4 regions of the Mesorhizobium sp. 1B3 genome follow, and region 2 is predicted to be linked to each of the others. Evidence: predicted binding sites of a transcription regulator. Region 2 holds the regulator's gene; each other region holds the start of a gene.
The links. The regulator LexA, encoded in region 2, represses DNA repair genes until DNA is damaged. The targets are predictions, from matches to a motif close to TGTTCNNNNTGTGTTCNG.
Positions count from the first base shown of each region.

Region 1 (4,991 bases), on a different contig from region 2:
TGGCGAGCAGGATCCACTGCCTGCCGCCCTCGGTCTCGAAACCGATGACGTCGGCCTCGCCTCCCGACCAACGCAGCACGCCTCGGTCGGCCAGTTGGCCTCCTCCGCCGGGATAGAACGGAGATTGGGCAAGAAGCAAGCGGCCCGGCCGTGCCTCGACGATCCCGGTTTCGAGGGCAAGGGTCTCGGGGTTCTGATGATAGAATGCACGCGACATGATCTTCCCCATTGGTTTGGAGGAAGATTGGCCGATGCAGGTCTCACCGTATTGGTGAAAATTGAAGGCAAACAGCTGATGCGCGGGACGCTACTTGCGCTCTGCCACGGCCCTGGTGAATTGAAGCGGTGTGATGCCGTAGCAACGCTTGAAATGCCGTGTCAGCGCGCTCTGGTCATAGAAGCCGGAATCGGTCGCCGCGTCGGCGATCGGACGACCGATTGCCAGGAGTTGCCGCGCCCGGCGTAGCCGCGTTTGCGTCAGGTAGTTGTGCGGCGTCATCCCCAGGACGCGGTTGTAGAGGCCGATGAGCTGGAACTGCGTGAGCCCGACCTGCGCCGCGACGGCCTCGAGCCGCAGCGGATCGGCGTAGCGGTCTTCCAGGATCGCGTTTGCCTTGGCGACGAGCATGCGATCGCGCGGCGGCGGCTCGATTCTGCCGCCGCCGCTACCGTGGCGGCGGAACAGGCGGCCGAAGGTGGAGACCAGCAGCTCGCGCTGGCGAAACAGGTCCGCACCTTCTTCCAATGCCCGATGCAGCAACAAAAAGCCGCCGATCAGATCGCTGTCCGTGTGGAGATTGCGGATGAAATAGGGAAGAGCATCCACCCCGAGCGCCTCGGCCACGGCACGAAGCGACTCCTGTTCGAGGTAGAGGGAACGGTATCGCCAATAATTGCTGCGGCCCATCCAACCGGAATGTGGCTCTGCCGGATTGAAGACGAACAGGGCCGAAGCGTGGGCTTGTTCTATCGAGCCGCGGCTCTTGATCGCCGCGCCGCCGGTCTCCGTAACGGCGATGACGAAGCCGTCATGGCTGTGGGGCGCATACTCCTGGGTCGTGAAGTCAGCGCACATGAGGCCAAGCCCGCTCGTGTTGGGATCCAGCCAGAAGCGTGCGATGTTCTTCGGATCGGTGCGAGCCATTTGCGGCCCTCCTGAGACTGAAGCATGTCTTCCGAAAATGGGCATCGGTTTCGGCGAAAAGACATGCGAAAATCAAAACCTAAAGCGTAAGGAGCGAATCTGAAAGATCGCGACACGCTTTGGCCGCGCCGAACGGCGCCGCATCTGCGTAGCGCCGATAAAGATTGATGTCGCGCTACTTGCGCAAACAATGCGATGGGCTCGGCCGATAATCGCGGAAATCCCCGGTCTTCTCTGCGCCATTGTGCTTGTGGGCTAAAGCCCCTTTTCCGCGAGTTCGCGGAATGCATCGGGGACGGACTTGGCGTCCTCCAGGGCGACCGACGCATAACCGACGGCTTCCCATCCGAAGCGGTCGCGAATCCTGTCCATGGCACGATCGGCCACCCAACGGGCCAAGCCTTTCCCCGTGCCCGGTCGGCGTGCTTCGTCGGCCAGGCCGAGGGGAAGCTCGAGTTGAAGCTGAGCCCGCTCATCGAGATGCGAGACGGAGATCGCCAGGAGCGAAATGGACTTCTCCCGGGGATGCTCCGCGAGCACGCCGCGCACCAGATCCTCGGCGATCTCCGCAATCATCGCAGTCGCCGAGATCGGTGCGTCGAGCGTGACGGAGCGCGTCACCGAGTGGAGATCGGCGAAGCGGACCCGCACCGTCACCGTGCGGCCCGGACGGGATTTGGCGCGCAGTCGGCTCGCCACCCGGTCGGCGAGGTGTCGGAGCGCGGGACGGAAGACGGCCTCTTCGGCGGCTTTCCTGCCGAGCGCCGACTGTGCCCCGGCGGACTGCGCCCGGCGATGCGTCCTGATCTCGCGCGGGTCGCGGTTCCAGGCGAGCGACTTGAGCTTTTCTCCGGCGGCTGGGCCGAGCAGCCTCTCGAGCGACCATCCCGGTGTGTCCGCGAGTTGCCCGATCGTGGTGACGCCGATCTCGGCAAGGCGTGCCCGGGTGGCCGGGCCCACGCCCCACATCAGTCCGACAGGCAGGCCGTGAAGGAAATCCAGCTCGATCTTCGGCTCGACGACAACCAGCCCGTCGGGCTTGGCGACCTGCGAGGCGATCTTGGCGAGATGCTTGGTCCGGGCGACGCCGATCGAGATGGGAAGCCCAAGTTCGTTGCGCACGCGTTGGCGGACGATGCCGGCGATTTCGCCGGGTGAACCGAAAAGATGGGTACAGCCGGCGACATCGGCGAACGCCTCGTCGATGGAGATCCGTTCGACCAGCGGCGTGAAATAGTGAAGCACCGCGATAGCGGCGTCGCCGAGCCGTTGATACTCCTTGAAATGGCCTCCGACGAAGATGAGACCGGGACAGAGTTCGCGCGCTCGCCGGCCCGGCATGCCGCCATGCACGCCGAAGGCCTTGGCCTCGTAGGAAGCTGCGAGCACCACGCCGCCACCGACCGCAATGGGCTTGCCACGTAACGAAGGTTCGAGCAACTGCTCGACGGAAGCATAAAAAGCATCGAGATCCGCATGCAGAATTGTGGCTGCCGGTTCCATTCGACTTTCGCCTCGACGCTCGAATTCGGCGAGTTCTCGCAGTGATCAGTGATAGAACATAAAGAGAACATTGTCGGGCTGCTTGTCAAGCTGCACTGATCCGTTCTGCCGCCGCGAGCGGCGGCAGAAGGAGCTTTTCGGCATCGTTCGAAGCGGTGGCGACCCGCGCCAGGCGCCCGTCACAGAGTCGGCAGCAGCGCCAGCATGGCCAGCGCCGACCCCACCAGAACCGTGGAGACCAGCGCCATCGGCAGGAGGCCGAAGGTTATGAAAGGAGCGACCCCCGCCGTGCCGGCTGCGGCGACAACCAGGATGGCCACCACGACGATCGCCGCCCCCCTTGCATCGTCGCCGCTGGCGGCCACGACCGCACCGTGGAAGCCGGCGGGACCGCGCAGCCCGAGCCCGATGTTGAACGGGATGAACAGCAGCGTGACGGCGAGTGGCCCCGCCGCGCCGGAGAGCGCCAGGATCAGGATGGTGACGGCGCTCGCCGCCGCTACCCAGGTCCCGGTCCAGATCGCTGCCTCGCGGCCGTACTTGGCTACGAGGCGGCCCGACAGGTTCGCGGCGACGACGAACGCCGCAATGCCGACGATCTGCATGAGGATGAAGTCCGCGAGCGTAGCGCCGAGCGAAACGACAAAGACGGTTGGCGCGGCGAATACGATCACCAGCAAAGCGCCGAGGACCAGCGCATGGGAGCAGGCGTAACGCATGAAAGTGCCGTCCCGCAGCAGTCGCAGATATCCGCCGGGGCGTGTCGGCCTCGCGGGCTCGGGCAGGGCCTTTCCCAGCAGGGCGACGCTGATCGCCGCGGCCATGGCCGCCGCCGCGATGACGACGAAGGAAGATGGCCACCCTCCCATATGCAGGAGCCATGCGCCGACGACCGGTGCGAAGGCGGGCGCGAGCATTTCCACGCTGTTGAGCAGCCCAAGCGCCGAAACCGCGTGCTGGTCGCCGTAAAGCGCGCGGATCATCCCGGGGGCGAAGACCGCGGCTGCGGAGCCGGCCAAGCCTTGGAGAAAGCGCAGGACGATGAGGAACTCCACCGATGTGCTGGCCGCGGCTATCGCCGAGATGCCGGAATAGGCGAGGAGCGATACGATCAGCAGCCCGCGCTGGCCCAGGCGAGCGCCGAGCGCACCGAAGGCGAGGAGGCCGGCGGCCGCGCCGACGACGAATGCTGCGAGCACATATTGCGCGCTGGCATGGGTCGTGCCGAGCGCTTCGGGCAGGAAGGGAATCGCGGGAAGAACGAGGTCCGTGCCGGCGATGCCGAGCAGCGTGCCGGCGACGATCAGGATGAATGCGACGCGACGGCGGGCGTCGTGGTCGTGCGAAGTCATGATTTGGATTCTCGAAACAAGCAGCCTGTCCGCCCCGTCTGGATAGACCATCGGGAGGGAAGGCACAGAGCTGACGACTATGTGGAACGAAGCGACCGGCGCCATGCGCCGTCGCCAGGGGGCCTCACACCAGCAATGCGGCTTCGGCCCCGCCTCGGCGGGGCCACTCAGGCGACAAGCGGCAATCCGTGTTTCATAGGCGCCGTCATAGCATGGCCGGCGGCTTTTGCCACGCCCTCGTCGAGTGGCTGGAACTCGGTCCACGCGAAGTCAAGTCAGTCCTCACGCTCTCAGGCTATTCTTGTGGATGCGCCCATCCTTCATGATGAGCTTCAGGTTCTTCTCGGGATCCGCGACAAGCGAAACGTCCTCCAACGGATTGCCGTCGATCACCAGCAGATCGGCAAGGGCGCCGGGCTCGACGACGCCGAGCGCTCCCGGATAGGGGTTACGCGGGCCGGAGAGCGCGAGGAGCGCTGCATTCCGGCTCGTCGCGAGCCGCAGCACGTCGGCATTGTCGAACCAGCGCGCGATCTTGGTGAGCTGCTTGCCCTGCGTCGCCGTCCCGCGCGGGTTGAACAGGATGTCCGTTCCCCAGGCCATGTTGACATTGTGCTTCTTGCCGAGCTCGAAAGCGCGCACCGTTCCTTCCGCGATGGCAAGCTGCTGGGCCTGTTGCTCCGCGCTCCCCTTGGGATTGGAATCCTCGTCGGCCAGGAATGGCTGGAGGCTCCACCAGGCGCCGGCGTCCGCGATGCGGCGAACGGTCTCTTCATCCGCCAACTGGCCGTGCTCGATCGATTTCACGCCGCAGGAAAGCGCCCTTTGAATGCCTGGCGACGTGTAGACATGGGCGCAGACGTAAGTGCCCCAGTCGGCGGCCGCGCCGACGGCGGCTCGCATCTCGGCCTCGGAATACTGCAGGGAATCGAGCGGATCGAATTCCGACGACACTCCCCCGCCCGCCATGATCTTGATCTGGCTGGCGCCGA
Region 1 covers NZ_JBJHDO010000009.1:35,728-40,718, forward strand. The annotation lists gene ACCO56_RS22405 (alanyl-tRNA editing protein) at 1-217, opposite strand, end outside; gene ACCO56_RS22410 (AraC family transcriptional regulator) at 308-1,144, opposite strand; gene dinB (DNA polymerase IV) at 1,400-2,647, opposite strand; gene ACCO56_RS22420 (MFS transporter) at 2,827-3,999, opposite strand; gene ACCO56_RS22425 (amidohydrolase family protein) at 4,282-4,991, opposite strand, start outside.
Region 1: dinB (DNA polymerase IV) is a predicted target of LexA. The motif match lies at 2,700-2,717, and genes of this name have one in related genera.

Region 2 (4,991 bases):
GGACGTGCTGATCGAAGTCCATGACGAGGCCGAGATGGAGCGGGCCCTGCGGCTCTCCTCACGGCTCCTCGGCATCAATAATCGGAATCTCCGAACTTTCGAAACGAGCCTAGAAACGTCGGAACGGCTCGCCGGCATGGTGCCCTCCGATCGCTTGCTCGTCGGCGAGAGCGGGATCTTCACCCATGCGGATTGCCAACGCCTCGCCCGCCACGGCATCGGTGCCTTCCTCGTCGGCGAGAGCCTGATGCGCCAAGCCGACGTCGCTGCGGCTACTCGCGCTCTGCTTCATGGCGCCGGCTGAGATGAACGGGAAGAGCGGCCTGACCCATATTGATGCTTCCGGCGAGGCGCATATGGTCGACGTTGGAGCCAAGGCGGAGACCGCGCGCACGGCAATCGCGGAAGGCACCGTGACCATGCGCGCCGAAACATTGCGCATGATCCTCGACGGCGATGCCAAAAAGGGCGACGTCATGGGGACCGCGCGCATAGCCGGCATCATGGCCGCCAAGAAGACGCACGAGCTCATTCCGCTCTGCCATCCGCTGCTGCTCACCAAGGTTTCGGTCGACATCGAACCCGACGAGGCCTTGCCTGGCCTACGCGTCAAGGCCCTTGCGCGCGTGACCGGCAAGACCGGCGTCGAGATGGAGGCCCTGACCGCCGTGTCGGTTGCCTGTCTCACGATCTACGATATGGCCAAGGCCGTCGACCGCGGCATGGTGATCAGGGATGTCCGGCTGATCGCCAAGTCGGGCGGCAAATCCGGCGACTACAATATCGAGGAACAGAGGTCATGAGCTTGCTGCCCGTGGCGGAGGCGCTGGCGCGGGTGGTCGAAGGCGCAAAGCCGGGTCCAGCGGAAACGCTCCCCCTCCACGAGGCGGCTGGCCGCGTGCTCGCCGCGCCACTGCGGGCATTGCGTACCCAGCCCCCATTCGACGCTTCGGCAATGGACGGCTATGCGGTGCGCGCGGCCGACGTGGCGGCCGCTCCCGCACGACTGCGAGTGATCGGCGAGGCGCCCGCCGGCAAACTGTTTCCTGGTAAGGTGAATGCCGGCCAGGCAGTGCGCATTTTTACCGGCGCGCCGGTGCCGGAAGGCGCCGACGCGATCCTGATCCAGGAGAACGCTCGAAAGTTGCACGGCGGTTTCATCGAGGCCACCGAGCCGGTCACTTCCGGCCGGCACATCCGCCGTCGTGGCCTGGATTTCGTCGAAGGCGACGAACTGCTCCAAGCCGGCCGCGTCCTTGATCCGGCCGCGCTCTCGCTGGCTGCCTCGGCCAATCACACTGCCCTCGGCGTCGTTAGACGGCCGCGCATTGCCATCATTGCGACCGGCGACGAGTTGCTGCCGCCCGGAAGCGAGGCCGGCCCCACCCAGATCATCTCCTCGAACGCCTATGGCGTGGCGGCGGTCGCAAAGTCGATCGGGGCGGAAGCCGTCGACCTGGGGATCGCACCTGATCGCCGCGACGCCATCGCGTCACGGGTCAGGCGAGCTCTCGATGCCTCGGTCGACGTGATCGTCACCCTGGGTGGTGCCTCCGTCGGCGATCACGACCTCGTCCACGACGTGTTGGCCGGTGAGGGAATGGCGCTGGATTTCTGGAAGATCGCCATGAGACCCGGCAAACCATTGATGTTCGGCCGGCTGGGATCCACACGGGTGCTGGGCCTCCCCGGCAATCCAGTTGCCAGCCTGGTCTGCTCGCATCTCTTTCTCAAGCCACTTCTCGCGCAGCTTGGCGGCCTTTCCCATGAACCGGACGTGCGAGATGCGCTTCTCGGGGCGGCGATGGAGGCAAACGACCAGCGGCAGGATTATGTGCGCGCCACCATCGAGGACGCCGGCGGGCGGCTGATCGCCACGCCCTTCCATGTCCAGGATTCGTCGATGTTGCGCACGCTGGCGAACTCGAACGCGCTTATCGTCCGCGAACCCAATGCGCCTGCGGCGGAGGCAGGCGCGCGCTGCCGCGTTCTCTTCTTGCGCTGATCTTGCGGTGACCGGGCGGCCGGACGCGGACAAGCCCCTGGCACTTACACCAAAATTTAAACGATTGCAGAACACAACTGGAACAGATAGTGTTCGTTCTGGTTTTGTTTTGGCGCGATTCCACGGGGAACGGAATGCTGACACGCAAGCAACACGAGCTGCTCCTGTTCATCCACGAGAGGCTGAAGGAAGCGGGCATCCCGCCATCTTTCGACGAGATGAAGGAGGCGTTGGATCTCGCGTCCAAATCCGGCATCCATCGGCTGATTACGGCGCTCGAGGAGCGTGGCTTTATCCGCCGCCTGCCGAATCGGGCTCGGGCGCTCGAGGTTCTTCGATTGCCCGATTCGATAGCTCCCGGCCTCGCGCCGGCGCGCAAGTTTTCGCCAAGCGTGATCGAAGGCAGCTTGGGAAAGAAGCCCGCCCCGGCACCGACGCGCCCTCAGATGACCGGCAGCAACGACGACACGGTTGCGGCGGTCTCGATCCCCGTGATGGGCCGCATCGCGGCAGGCGTGCCGATCGATGCGATCCAGCACAAGACACATTCCATCTCTGTGCCTCCGGAAATGATTTCAGGCGGGGAACACTATGCCCTGGAGGTCAAGGGCGATTCCATGATCGAGGCAGGCATTTTCGACGGCGACACGGTCATCATTCGCAACACGAACACAGCCAATCCTGGCGAGATCGTCGTTGCCCTCGTGGACGACGAGGAGGCCACCCTCAAGCGTTTCCGTCGCAAGGGTGCTTCGATCGCGCTGGAAGCGGCGAATCCCGCCTATGAAACACGAATCTTTGGCCCGGACAGGGTCAAGGTACAGGGGCGCCTGATCGGCCTGATCCGGAGATACTAGCTTTCCGGCCTTGCGAGATCGGGCCCTTCGTCTGTCCTGCGACTTCAGCTTCGCGTTTCTTCGGCTTGAATGGCGCGATCCCGCGTGCTTCCCGCGAGAATTGGCGATGGTGATGCCAGGGCCGATAGGGCCGGGTCAGGGAGAGGCGAACATCCTGTGGGACCTCGTCCTGCAGGCGGTCAATGGTGGCAGCACCGTGCCGCGCCAAATGCCGTTTGGTCAGGACTGTCTTAACCGAGCAAGGATTTTCGGCGGTCGCGTCATCGATGACGATCAGAACCGCTTCCCGACAGAACGGAGCAGCAAGCGAGGCATGGGCCGCATGTATCACGAGCTTGCCGGATCGATGGCGCAGCACGCAAAGCCCGGCGTCACAATAAAAACCGTCGTTCTCCGTGAGATCGCTTAGCGGGATGACCGGCACCCGGTTTTCCGTAGCCGACGATTGCCCTTGGCTAGGCTCGGTCCCTTCCGGCTTGGCATCGGCTGCCTTGCTCTGCCGCGGCTTAGCCAGCGCTTCGGACAACGTTGCCCGTTTCCAATCCTCGACGGTGAAACCATTTGGGCGCGGCCTGTTCACTGCCAACCGCCCGTCGGCCAACGTCACTGCGATCAGTCGAGCATCCTCTGAGATGAGGACCTCGGGTGTCGTCCTGAACATTGCCGTGCCGAGACCCACCACGACCAGGGGGAGCGCCAGCACGCGCAGCCATGTGGTGGCCAGGGTCGCGATCAGGAGTGCCGCCGTCATCGTCAAGACCGAGATGGCCGGTATGGTTCCCACCGCATCCAGCGGCGAATGCCGGGAGAACCAATCCGCGGCCACGATCATCATGGAGAGCCCCCACCCCATGACGTCGAGAAAAGGGCCGCCGACACCGAGCGGCATCGCGGCCATTGCGGCGACGGCGAAAGGCATGACGAGAACGGAAACGACGGGCATGACGGCGAGGTTCGCCGCCAGGCTGAGCGGCGATACACGTTGGAAATGATAGACCCCGTAGATCGTCGTCGCCAGGCCGGCGATGATCGAGACGCCGGCAACACCTGCGGCATAGCGAACGCCGTTTCGCACGAGCCGTCGAGGTAACGAAGCATCTGCGCGATGCGTGACGGACACGTCCTGCGCCCGCCGCTCCGACCACCACGCGTAGACGCCGATCAGTGCCGCGGTCGCGGCGAACGACATCTGAAAGCTCGGGCCAACCACTTCGTGCGGCGAGACGACGAGAATGGCAATGGCCGCAATCGCCAGATTACGCATGGTCAGCGCGGCGCGATCGAAAAGGACGGCGAGGAGCATTACAGCCAGCATGATAAAGCTGCGCTCCGCGGCGACCGCCGATCCGGAGATGAAGAGATAGATGGCTGTCGCGACAAGCGCGATCGAAGCCGCGTATTTCTTGACAGGACGGCGCGAGGCGAAGTCGGGAAACAAAGCAAAACCCAGGCGCAGCGCTGTCATGATCGTCCAGGCGACGAGCGCCATGTGCAGGCCGGAGATGGAAAGGACATGCGCCAGACCGGTGCGCCGTAGCGCCTCGTTCACCTCCTCGGGAATGCCTGCGCGCGTGCCGGCGATCAGCGCCGCCGCGATCTCCCCCTCGGAACCGCCGATACGGGCCCTGATATGTTGAGCAAGCGCGGTCCGCGCATTCTCGACCTCGGCATCGAAACGCTCCCGGATGGACGGTGCAAAGTCGGTTTCGGCCAGCACGGGATCCCTGAGAAAAAAGCCATTGGCGCCGATACCGTCGAAATAGCTCTCGAATGAGAAATCATAGCTCCCTGGCCGCAGCGGCCCAGAGGGCGGGAAAAGCCTCACCACACCGGTCACAATGGCTCCCGCAGTCAGGTCGGCCGGAACCGACCTTGCCGAGACGCGGACACGGTCCGGCGCGTAGCGAAGCTTTGGCCGAGCCGTGTCGAGCACATCGAGCGTCAGCCGGACACGCCCATTCGCCTGATGCTCGATAACGGCTACGCGACCGGTGATCGACGTCGATATCTCGCCACCGAGCACCTTCGTCCCGGCGCGCCAGGTTTCGAGCGCGGCGAAGAACATGCCCGCGACGACCAGAAACACGGCCAGCATCGAGAGATGGAGGGCCGGTCGCGTTCGCGCCAGA
Region 2 covers NZ_JBJHDO010000004.1:197,841-202,831, reverse strand. The annotation lists gene trpC (indole-3-glycerol phosphate synthase TrpC) at 1-304, shown strand, start outside; gene moaC (cyclic pyranopterin monophosphate synthase MoaC) at 306-803, shown strand; gene ACCO56_RS12985 (molybdopterin molybdotransferase MoeA) at 800-2,005, shown strand; gene lexA (transcriptional repressor LexA) at 2,140-2,862, shown strand; gene ACCO56_RS12975 (ComEC/Rec2 family competence protein) at 2,819-4,991, opposite strand, start outside.

Region 3 (4,991 bases), on a different contig from region 2:
AGCCTTCGCGTCACAGGCTCTGGCGGTGAACCGCGAGCTCGGGCTCGACCCGGATAAGGTCAATCCGGACGGCGGCGCGATCGCGCTTGGCCATCCCGTCGGCGCAACGGGCGCGATATTGACGGTTAAGGCGATCTACCATCTGCAGCGCACGGGAGGTCGCTACGGCCTCGTCACCATGTGCATCGGCGGCGGACAAGGCATCGCTCTTGCAATAGAGCGGGTCTGATACCACTGGCCGATAAGATTGACCGTTCGGTCAAGCCCCTCATCCGCCTGCCGGCACCTTCTCCCCGTGAAGAAACGGGGAGAAGGACGATGTCGTCGTTGCTCTCGCCAAATCACCAACGTTGGTGGCTGGCCAAGCCCAAGCGGCCGTCGTCTCTCTCCCCGCGAATTTGCGGGGAGAGATGTCCGGCAGGACAGTGAGGGGCACCTCGCGACCGGTCAAAGACTAACGCCCGTGGTATGAGACAGTGGCTGTCGCAGCAGGAGCAGCGCTTCCGCCATGTAAATGGCGGCTCAATCGAAGCGCCTGGCGGTAGAGGCTAGCCTACCATCCGGCTCGGCGCCCTGTCGCGGGCGAGCTTCTTGAACTTCTTCACCACCATGTCACGTTTCAGCTTGGAGATGTGGTCGATGAAGAGCACCCCGTCGAGATGGTCGATCTCGTGCTGGAGGCAGGTCGCCATAAGGCCTTCGGCCGCAATCTCCTGGGCTTTCCCGTCACGATCGAGATACTTCACCCGCACCGAAGCGGGGCGTTCGACCTCGGCATAGTAGTCAGGGATCGACAGGCAGCCTTCCTCATAGACCGAACGGTCATCGGAGCGCTCGACGATCTCCGGATTGATGAAGATGTGCGGAGCCGGCGGTTCGCCCTCTTTGGCGAGGTCGATGACCAGGAGCCGGATCGGTTCGCCAACCTGGATCGCCGCCAGACCTATTCCAGGCGCGTCATACATCGTGTCCAGCATGTCGTCGGCGAATTTGTGCAAGCGGTTGTCGAAATGCTCGACCGGCTTTGAAACCTGACGCAGCAACGGATCCGGGAGGATGATGAGAGGCTTGATGGTCATGCGCCTCACCTAGGATGTCCCAGCTTGGGCGTCAACCGGCCGGCTCCGCATCCGTTCACGTTTTGATCTCTACTACGACATCCGAATCGGTTATGGTGCGACGATGAGCACGCTCATGGCCATCCTGTCGGAGCCCGTTGCCCGCCTCGGGGCGACGACGATCACACTCGGCCAAGTGATGGGCGGCACCGCACTTCTGATTTTCCTGCTGCTCTTCACGCTTTTCACCGCTCTCCTGCGATCGGCCAAGGCACGCGCGGTCGCTGCGGCCGAAGCCGCGGAGCACGCCCGGGACACCGAGGCGCGCATGGTCGACATTCTCCAGGCTCAGGCCGAGATGCAGGGGCGCATGGGAGCTATCGCCGAAGTCTTCGGCGCGCGCCAGGCGGAACTCACCCAGGCCATCGGCCAGCGACTCGATGCCATGACCGGCCGGATCGGCCAGACGATGGCGGATCAAACGAAATCGACCCACGAGAGCCTGGCGAAGCTCCAGGAACGGCTGGCCGTGATCGACACCGCGCAGAACAACATCCAGTCTCTGGCCGGGCAGGTCGTTCAGCTTCAGTCGATCCTTTCGAACAAGCAGACACGTGGCGCGTTCGGGCAGTCGCGTATGGAGGCCATCATCGGCGACGGCCTGCCTTTCGGCGCCTACGAGTTCCAGGCGACGCTCTCCAACGGCAGCCGCCCGGACTGCCTGGTCAGGATGCCCAACGATGCGCCCTCCCTCGCCATAGACGCCAAGTTTCCGCTCGAGGCCTGGAACGCGATCCGCGCCGCCGATGGCCTCGAAGCGCGCAAGCACGCCGCGCAGGCGTTCCGGCGGGACATCGAAGTCCATATACGCGATATCGCAGACAAATATCTGATTCCGGGGGAAACCCAGGATACGGCCTTCATGTTCGTGCCCTCCGAGTCCGTTTTCGCGGAGGTGCACGAGAATTTCGAAGCAATCGTTCAACGCGCGCTTCGTGCCCGCGTGGTCATGGTCTCGCCTTCCCTGCTGATGCTTTCCATCCAGGTCATCCAGGCCCTGCTCAGGGATGCCCGCATGCGCGAACAGGCCCATCGGATACAAACAGAGGTGGTCAAGATGATGGAGGATGTCGCCCGCCTGGATGAGAGGGTGCGCAAGCTGCAGGCACATTTCGGCCAGGCCTCAAAGGACATCGAGGACATCCTGGTCTCTTCGACAAAGGTCACGCGGCGCGGACAGAAGATCGAGGCACTGGAATTCGCCGGCACGGATCCTGTCGAGGAGAGCAAGGAAAGCGACGGCAAGGCGCAGCGGGCTGCGGAATCCCGTACCGGGCAGCTCCGTCTGCGGGTGGTCGACGGCGACGATGGATAGGCTTGCAATGGTCAGAGAGCGCCGCCCGACGCTTCGCCGATCGCCTTGCGCCGTTCCTGCCAGCGTGCCGCCGTCTGCGGCTTGACGAAAAGCGCATTCACTTGGGGGACTTCCCGGGCGAGCCGGGCTTCTATCCTTTCCACGCAGGCTTCGATCTCGGGCGCCGTTAGATGATCGGCAAACTCGATGCTGAGATTGGCCACGATCTGCTCGGGTCCGATGTGGGTGGTGAGCAGTCCGTTCACCGCCTCGACAGCGGGATCGGCTCTAGCCGCCGCCAGTATGGCCTCCTGAACGTCCGGCAAGGCTGGTTCACCCATCAACAAGCCCTTGCTCTCCCGCGCGAGGAAGATCGCCGTCAAGCCAAGGATAAGGCTGATGCCAATGGATGCTGCCCCGTCAAGCTCGTGAATACCCGTGAGTTCTGCCGCTAATATGCCTGCAAACGCAAAGGCAAGCCCCAGCAAAGCGGCGCTGTCCTCGAACAGCACGGTGTAGACGCTTGGATCCTTGCTGCGCCGGACGGCTTCCAGATAGCCGAGCCTGCCTTTTCCACGCGCGAATTCCTTCCGTGCGACCCACCAGGAAGCGCCTTCGAATAGGAAGCAAAGGCCGAGCACGACATAGTTGACCATGGGATTCTCGACCGCCACGGGATCGAGCATATGCATGATCCCCTCATAGAACGCGACGCCCGCACCCAGCGCGAAGACCAGGAGCGCGACGATGAAGCTCCAGAAATAGAGCTCCCGACCATAGCCGAACGGGTGCAGCAGGTCTGGAGGACGGGCTGACCGGCGCAATCCATGAAGCAGGAGCAGGCCATTGCCGGTATCGACAAGGGAGTGCACCCCCTCCGAAAGCATGGCCGAGCTTCCAGTCAGGAACGCTGCCGCGAATTTGGTCAGGGCGATCAGCAGATTTCCCGCAAGTGCGGCGTAGATGACCTTGGTCGAACCGGAATGTGCCGCCATCGTCTCCTCGCTTCAGGGAGACTAGACTGACGCGCGCCAGCCTCAAGAGGATTCTACCTCTTGCGCCTCGCGCATCTTCGCGTTTCACTTTTCTTGCCACAGTCGAGAGGAGCGAATCATGGCAAAGGGTCAGATGAAGCCAGGCAAGGAAGCTCGCAAACCCAAGAAGGATGCGAAGAAACCTTCCGCGACGCCTGCCATCAAGGCGCCACCGGTTCACGCGATCAGATCCAAGGAGAAGTGAGGAAAACCGGCATCGGGAAAGCCGCAAAACGCTCGGCTGAAAGCCCGGCGTATCTATTGAAGTTGGTTTTGCGATTGCCTATTTCACTGCCCGGCAAGGACGACCTTGCCTTGTCGGAACAGCCGGGACGACCCGCGCACCAACGGAGCGTTCCATGGCTTGGACTTACCTTTTCTTCGCCGGCCTTTTCGAGATCGGTTGGGCAATCGGTCTCAAATACACCGACGGCTTCTCGAAGCCGTTGCCCACAGCCTTGACCGTTGTTTCCATGATCATCAGCCTGGGCCTGCTTGGCCTCGCGCTGAAGACCCTGCCTGTCGGCACGGCCTACGCGATCTGGACCGGCATCGGCACGGTCGGCACTGCGTTGCTCGGCATCTTTCTGCTTGGCGAGCCGGCGACAGCGATCCGCCTCGCCTGCATCGCGCTTATCGTGTCGGGAATTGTCGGCCTGAAACTGGTCGCATGAAATCAGGCGGAGCGAACCGGGTTCGCTCCCCCTGATCTAATCCAATTCGGCAGGACGTCGTTCAGGCGTAAGGCTTGGGAGGCTGACGGCCGACGCGAGCCTTGCGAGCCGCATAACGCGCGTCGCGCTTGGCCTTGCGCTCGGCCTCATCGGCCAGAACGCGAGCGATGCGTTCGTTCTCTTCGGCCTCGCGCTTCCTGGCGTCCTCGCGCGCTGCCTCTTCGGCGATACGCCGCGCCTCGGCCTCGGCCGCCTCGCGTTCGGCACGCTCCTTGGCCTCGCGCGCCAGCCGCTCCTGCTTCAGGCGCTCCTTCTCGGCTTCACGGATGGCGCGCGCCTCGAGGATTGCCTTGCGCTCCGCCTGGCGTGCCAGCACACGGGGATCGTCATCCGCCGGCTTTGCCTTGAATTTTTCGAGAAGCGCCTTCTTGGCATCGTTCGCTGCGTTTCGGCGCTCGTGGAAGTCCTTTTCTCTATATACTGCCAATTTTTATATGCCCTGCTTTCAGTCTGCGCCGCTTACATACTGACGAGGCTGCGGAGTTCAAGCGTCAAAACAGCATTTCTGCCGCGAAAAACCGTCGCTGTTGCGTCTCGGAAACGCCACCAGCGGAAATAGACCGTTCACCATTCAGCCTCTGGATGCAGAGCCGGCTTGCCACTACGTGTGTGCGGCTCATCATCATCCCGACTGGACGATACTATGGAACTTGGCCTTTACACATTCGCCGATGTCAGCCCGGTTCCCGGACAGGGAATCAGTCCACGCCAGCGGCTACGCAACCTCGTCGAGGAGATCAAGCTCGCCGACGAAGTCGGCCTCGACGTCTTCGGCCTGGGCGAGCACCACCGGCCTGACTATGCGGCCTCG
Region 3 covers NZ_JBJHDO010000006.1:14,410-19,400, forward strand. The annotation lists gene ACCO56_RS17325 (acetyl-CoA C-acyltransferase family protein) at 1-229, shown strand, start outside; gene def (peptide deformylase) at 549-1,079, opposite strand; gene ACCO56_RS17335 (DNA recombination protein RmuC) at 1,183-2,433, shown strand; gene ACCO56_RS17340 (cation diffusion facilitator family transporter) at 2,445-3,407, opposite strand; gene ACCO56_RS17345 (hypothetical protein) at 3,526-3,651, shown strand; gene sugE (quaternary ammonium compound efflux SMR transporter SugE) at 3,806-4,120, shown strand; gene ACCO56_RS17355 (DUF6481 family protein) at 4,182-4,607, opposite strand; gene ACCO56_RS17360 (LLM class flavin-dependent oxidoreductase) at 4,824-4,991, shown strand, end outside.
Region 3: ACCO56_RS17335 (DNA recombination protein RmuC) is a predicted target of LexA. The motif match lies at 1,132-1,149, and genes of this name have one in related genera.

Region 4 (4,991 bases), on a different contig from region 2:
GGGTTGCAGCACCGCTTCGTGACCGAGCCGGGCGCGCACCCGGTCGGCGAAGACGGCCAGCCCTTCCCCCTCTTCATCTTCAGTGCCGCCGAGATCGGCCTGAGCGATCTCCAGATTTGCCGATTGCAGCACGGAAAGCCGGATGAGATCGAAACCGTAACCGGCATCGATCGACGCTTCGGCCGCGGCCAGCCGCTCATGGAAGAGGCGCCGCACGAGACGCGGCTCGCGTATCGGACGCGATGTGCCGACGGCGATGCGGCGGACATCACCGTCGACCCGGAACAGGGCGAGTTCGAGAGCGCGCGCGCCCTCGCCGCGCCGTTCGAGATCGGTCTTGAGCGTCGTGGCGAGGATGAAGGCCAGTTCCTCGATATATTCGACGAGCGTGATCGGCTCGGGCAGATGCCGTTCGGCCGAGAGAGCCGCGACGGGCAGGCGCGGCGAGATCGCCTCGTCGATCCGGCCGAGCGCCTGGTCGAGCCGAATCAGGAGTTGCTTGCCGAAGCGCCGCGCCAGCGGCGCGCGGGGTGCCGTCATGATGACCCCCGCCGTCCTGAGACCGACGCTTTCCAGGCCACTGCGGGTCTCCAGGGGAAGCCGCAGCGCAGCGAGCGGCAAGGGTGCCAGCTTGTCCGCCTCGTTCCCCGGCGCAATCGGAGGGAGCGAAAAACGCGCTGCCGCCCAGGCCGCGCCCGGCGTCGAGGCAAGCCCCGCCCGCACGGCGAAGCCCTGGTGGAACAGGCGCGCCAGAAGATCGTCGAGCATCGCCTTTTCGCCGCCGAAGAGGTGGGCGCAGCCGGTGATGTCGAGGAACAGCCCGTCGGGACCGTCAAGCGCCACCAGCGGCGTGTAGCGGTCGCACCAGTCGGCCAGGCTTTCGAGCAGCCGCCGGTCCGCTGCCGGATCGGCCTCTTCCACCTCGATTGCGGGATGCATGGCGCGAGCATCGGCCAGCCCCATGCCGCGCTTCAGGCGTAGCGCCTCAGCCTGTTCGTCGAGGGCGGCGATGCGCTGGGTGTTGTTCTCGCGATGGCTGAAGACGAGCGGCGGCCTGGATTTCCGAGGGCCTGAACGCCAGGACCGTCCCAGACGCTGACGCAGGACGCGCTCGGCGCTGAGATGCGGGAACCATAGAGCCAGGATCCTCTGGCCGTCTTTCCTGAAAGGCGAGCTCATGGGGATTCCATTCCAGTACGAATTGACCGGCAAGGGCGGACCGGCTCTTGTCCAAGGTGACGGCATAGGCCGCTTGGCCGATCGAGCCGGGTAGGGGGCCGGCCACCGTGCTGCGCGGCGTGGCGGGCGCGGCCGAAACGAGGAGGCGAAAGGGGGCGGCTGTCGGTTCCGCCCCGGCGGATTGGCGCAACAGGAAGACCGGACGGCCGGCGATTTGCGCGCGCCGGTGCAGGCGCCGCGTCGCGGTCAGGTCGAGGATCCGCGGATTGCCGCGCACTTCCAGGAAAACGGCCGAGAGTTCGCTCAGCCGCGCGGCCTCTTCCGCGATCCACAACGCGTCGGCAAGCTTGCGTATGTCGCAGACGAGAAGATCGCCGGGCGAGAGGCCGCAAAAGGCGAGAAGACCCGGCGCATAGGGAAAACCCGCCTCCGAGAAAGCTTCGCCGGCGCCGATCCACAGCACGGGCCGCTCGGCATGCCGCCGCCTGGCGAGACCGGCCATGCCCAGTGCGAAACCTGCCGCGGCGCCGGCATCGCGGGGGTCGGGGCCGTGGATTTCGGTGAGCGCGGCATCGGGCAGGCCGCCGCCGAGAGCGGCGTCCAGGTGCTCGGCTCCCGTCCTGAGCGTGCTGGAAAGTTTCGATTTCACGGCAAGTCCGGACTCGCGCAGGATCACGCCGGCAACCATGGGCGCCGCGGCCGGGGTTTCGAGGCGCTCGGGTAAGACGCCCTCGATCTTCGCGATGGTCCGGCGCAGGGACAAAATGGTTTCCCGCGCCACGGCGGAAGTCGCCATGTCGGTCTGCTCTACGATGTGTTCTCGTTATGTTCTTATGGATTCCAGAGGCTGCCTCAGGAGTCAAGCACGCTTAAGGGGAATTTATTCCTGGCGCTCCTCGCGAGATTTCCCTGGCCGCAGCATGCCGACGCGAGAAATGCCGGCAGAGCACCCTTACGGCGCTCTATCTTTTTATTTAGCCACATTTGTGCGACGCCAGATGTCCCACTTGGCTGCAAAATGCTCTAGAGGCTCGAAAGCCACGGACGAAAGGGCTATATGCCGCCAAAAGGACAAAGAATGGCCCGTATCTATCAAACCCGTGCCTGGCACGACCAGCTATCTCCGTCGATCGAGGAAATCGAGCTTCTGGCCCTGGAGGCCTATGCGCATCTGCCGGAGGAGTTCCGCAAGCTTACCGGCGAGATCGTCATCCAGATCGCCGAATTTCCGACCGACGAGATCATGGACGACCTGTCGCTGGAGACGCCCTTCGACCTGCTCGGCCTGTTCGAGGGACGCGGCATCGCCGAGCGCTGGAACCCACAGACGGGCGAGGGCCCGAATCGCGTCACGCTCTACCGGCGGGCCATCCTCGACTATTGGGCCGAGAACGAGGAAACGCTGGGCACCATCGTGACCCATGTTCTCATCCACGAGATCGGCCACCATTTCGGCCTTTCCGACGACGACATGGAACGGATCGAGGAAGAAGCCGAGGAGGCTACGGCGTCGCCGACGTGAGAAAATGCGGGCTAGCGCTTCATCCGGCGCCTCGTCGCCTCGTCCACCAGGGCGCGGAGCTGCTTGATCAAAGGGTGCTTGTCGGTCTGCTTCAGCCCATAGGCGAGATTGAACCCGTAATCGAAATCGGGAGCGTTGCGGCCGATGACGTGCTGGAGCATGGTCTCCAGTTTGTCGAAGCCCTTGGCGAGGATCGCTTCGGGCGAGGCGCCAGCGTTATACTCGTCCCACAGGGCCAGGATCTCCTGCCGCAAATCTTCCGGCAAGGGCGCGCCTAACCGGACGAGATCCGATCGCTCCCGCTCATGCCGGCCGTCGTCTCCCTGCTGATGGATCGCGGGGACGTCGCCCGAGATGGCTTCGCCGAGATCGTGCACGATGCAGAGCTTGAGGAGCTTGAGGCGATCGCAGTCGCCGAGCTCACGGTCGAACATCATCACCATCAGCGACAGCCGCCAGCTATGCTCGGCCGTGCTTTCGGCGCGGCCTTCCGACGTGGTGCCGCTCCGCAGCGTATTTTTCAGGCGTTCCGCCGCCTGGAGGAAGTCGATGATGCCGAGGAAGCGGGAGGGGTCGGATTCGTTTCGTTGCGTCATGGCGGCAGGATAGCCTGGCCCACGAAATCCGCTAGCGGCTCAATAATCCCCGAGCTTCATGCCGGGCTCGTAGTCGACGCCATCGATATCCTTCACCACCGCCTGGCCGCAGCGCATCGTCTTCGTCTCCGCATCGAAGCCGTAGGTCGGCGAACCGAACAGATGCCAGCCATTGTTCAGCGCGGCCGTCACCTTGTGACAGAAGCTGGCGTCGTCAGGGCCCGTGAGGAAGCGGTAAATTTTCATGATCTTGCTCCGCTATTCCCTGCCGCTCTGGCAAGAAGCCTTTCCGCCTGTTCGAGATGCAGCCGCTCGACCATGCGACCGTCGAGCGAGATGACGCCCTTGCCGGCATTTTCGGGCCTGTCGAAGGCCGCGACGATGCCCTCGGCCTCCGCGACCGCCGCAGCGGAAGGCGAGAAGGCCGCATTGGCCGGGGCGATCTGGGCCGGATGGATCAGCGTCTTGCCGTCGAAACCCATGGCGGCGGCTTCGCGGCACTCGGTCTCGAATGCCGCGAGGTCGCGGAAATCGTTGCTGACGCCGTCCAGAATGTCGAGCCGCCCGGCCCGCGCGGCGAGCACCATCTGCATCAGCCAGGGCGTGAGATAGCGGCGATCGGGCGTCACAAGCACGCCGGTTTCCTTGACGAGATCGTTGGTGCCGGCCACCAGGCAGACGAGCCGCGCCGCCGGCTCGCGGCCGAGTTCGGAAATCGCACCCATATGGATGAGCGCCCGCGGCGTCTCGACCATGGCCCAGAGCCTTATCTCCTCCGCTCCGTCGATCGCGGCCAGCCTGTCGGCGGCGTCGAGAATATCGCGCGGCGTCTCGACTTTCGGCAGAAGGATCGCTTCGGGTCGGAGAGCGGCGGCAAGCGCCAGATCATCCGGGCCCCATTCCCCCGACAATGCATTGATGCGGATGACGGTCTCGCAGGCCGGCCGCGCGGCGAAGAACTGCCTCAGCCTGTCGCGCGCCGACGCTTTCTCGCCGGGAGCCACGGCGTCCTCCAGATCGACGATCACCGCGTCGCAGGCGAGCGAAGGGATCTTCGACAAGGCCTTTTCATTGACGGCAGGCACATAGAGCACGGAGCGGCGGGGACGGAAAAGCTGCATGGTGCGATCTAAGCAGATTTCGGAAAAGTGTCCCACGGTTTTCCCACCACAATCTGCGGCAAAAGTAGCTAAGCAGGTGAAGCGTGGGCGAAGCCACCCAAGCCTGCTTAGCCGCCTAGGGCTGGCCATGGCAAGCCGCCTCTTTTCCGACGATTTCGCCCGAAAATTTCCTTGTTTGCGCCATTCCGTTCTCATGGCAGGCTGCGAAACTTTGTCACCATGACCAAAGAGCCCGCCCTTCCCCGATGGTCCTTGCCCGCACGGCTGGCGAGCGATTCGTGGTGGCTCGTCGCACCGCCGACACCGCGCCCTTCAGGCACGGTCCTTCCCTTCATTCGCCGCACTCACCCGGAGCGTTGCTGTCTTGCGGTACGCGTCGTCGAGCGATCCGCAAGCTGGACCGTCTGAAACGGGTCCGATGGTACGATCGATCCGATTGACTTCGGAACCCGGACGCGCTTCGACATCATCGATCCGGCCGCCGGACTGCGACCGGCGCTGATGCAAGAGGAAAGACAGGGCATGCGTTATGACGTCGTGATCGTCGGGGGAGCGATCGTCGGAAGCTCGGTA
Region 4 covers NZ_JBJHDO010000022.1:40,742-45,732, forward strand. The annotation lists gene ACCO56_RS32100 (DNA polymerase Y family protein) at 1-1,104, opposite strand, end outside; gene ACCO56_RS32105 (ImuA family protein) at 986-1,975, opposite strand; gene ACCO56_RS32110 (metallopeptidase family protein) at 2,258-2,701, shown strand; gene ACCO56_RS32115 (HD domain-containing protein) at 2,713-3,297, opposite strand; gene ACCO56_RS32120 (DUF1737 domain-containing protein) at 3,337-3,543, opposite strand; gene ACCO56_RS32125 (HpcH/HpaI aldolase/citrate lyase family protein) at 3,540-4,418, opposite strand; gene ACCO56_RS32130 (NAD(P)/FAD-dependent oxidoreductase) at 4,941-4,991, shown strand, end outside.
Region 4: ACCO56_RS32105 (ImuA family protein) is a predicted target of LexA. The motif match lies at 1,995-2,012, and genes of this name have one in related genera.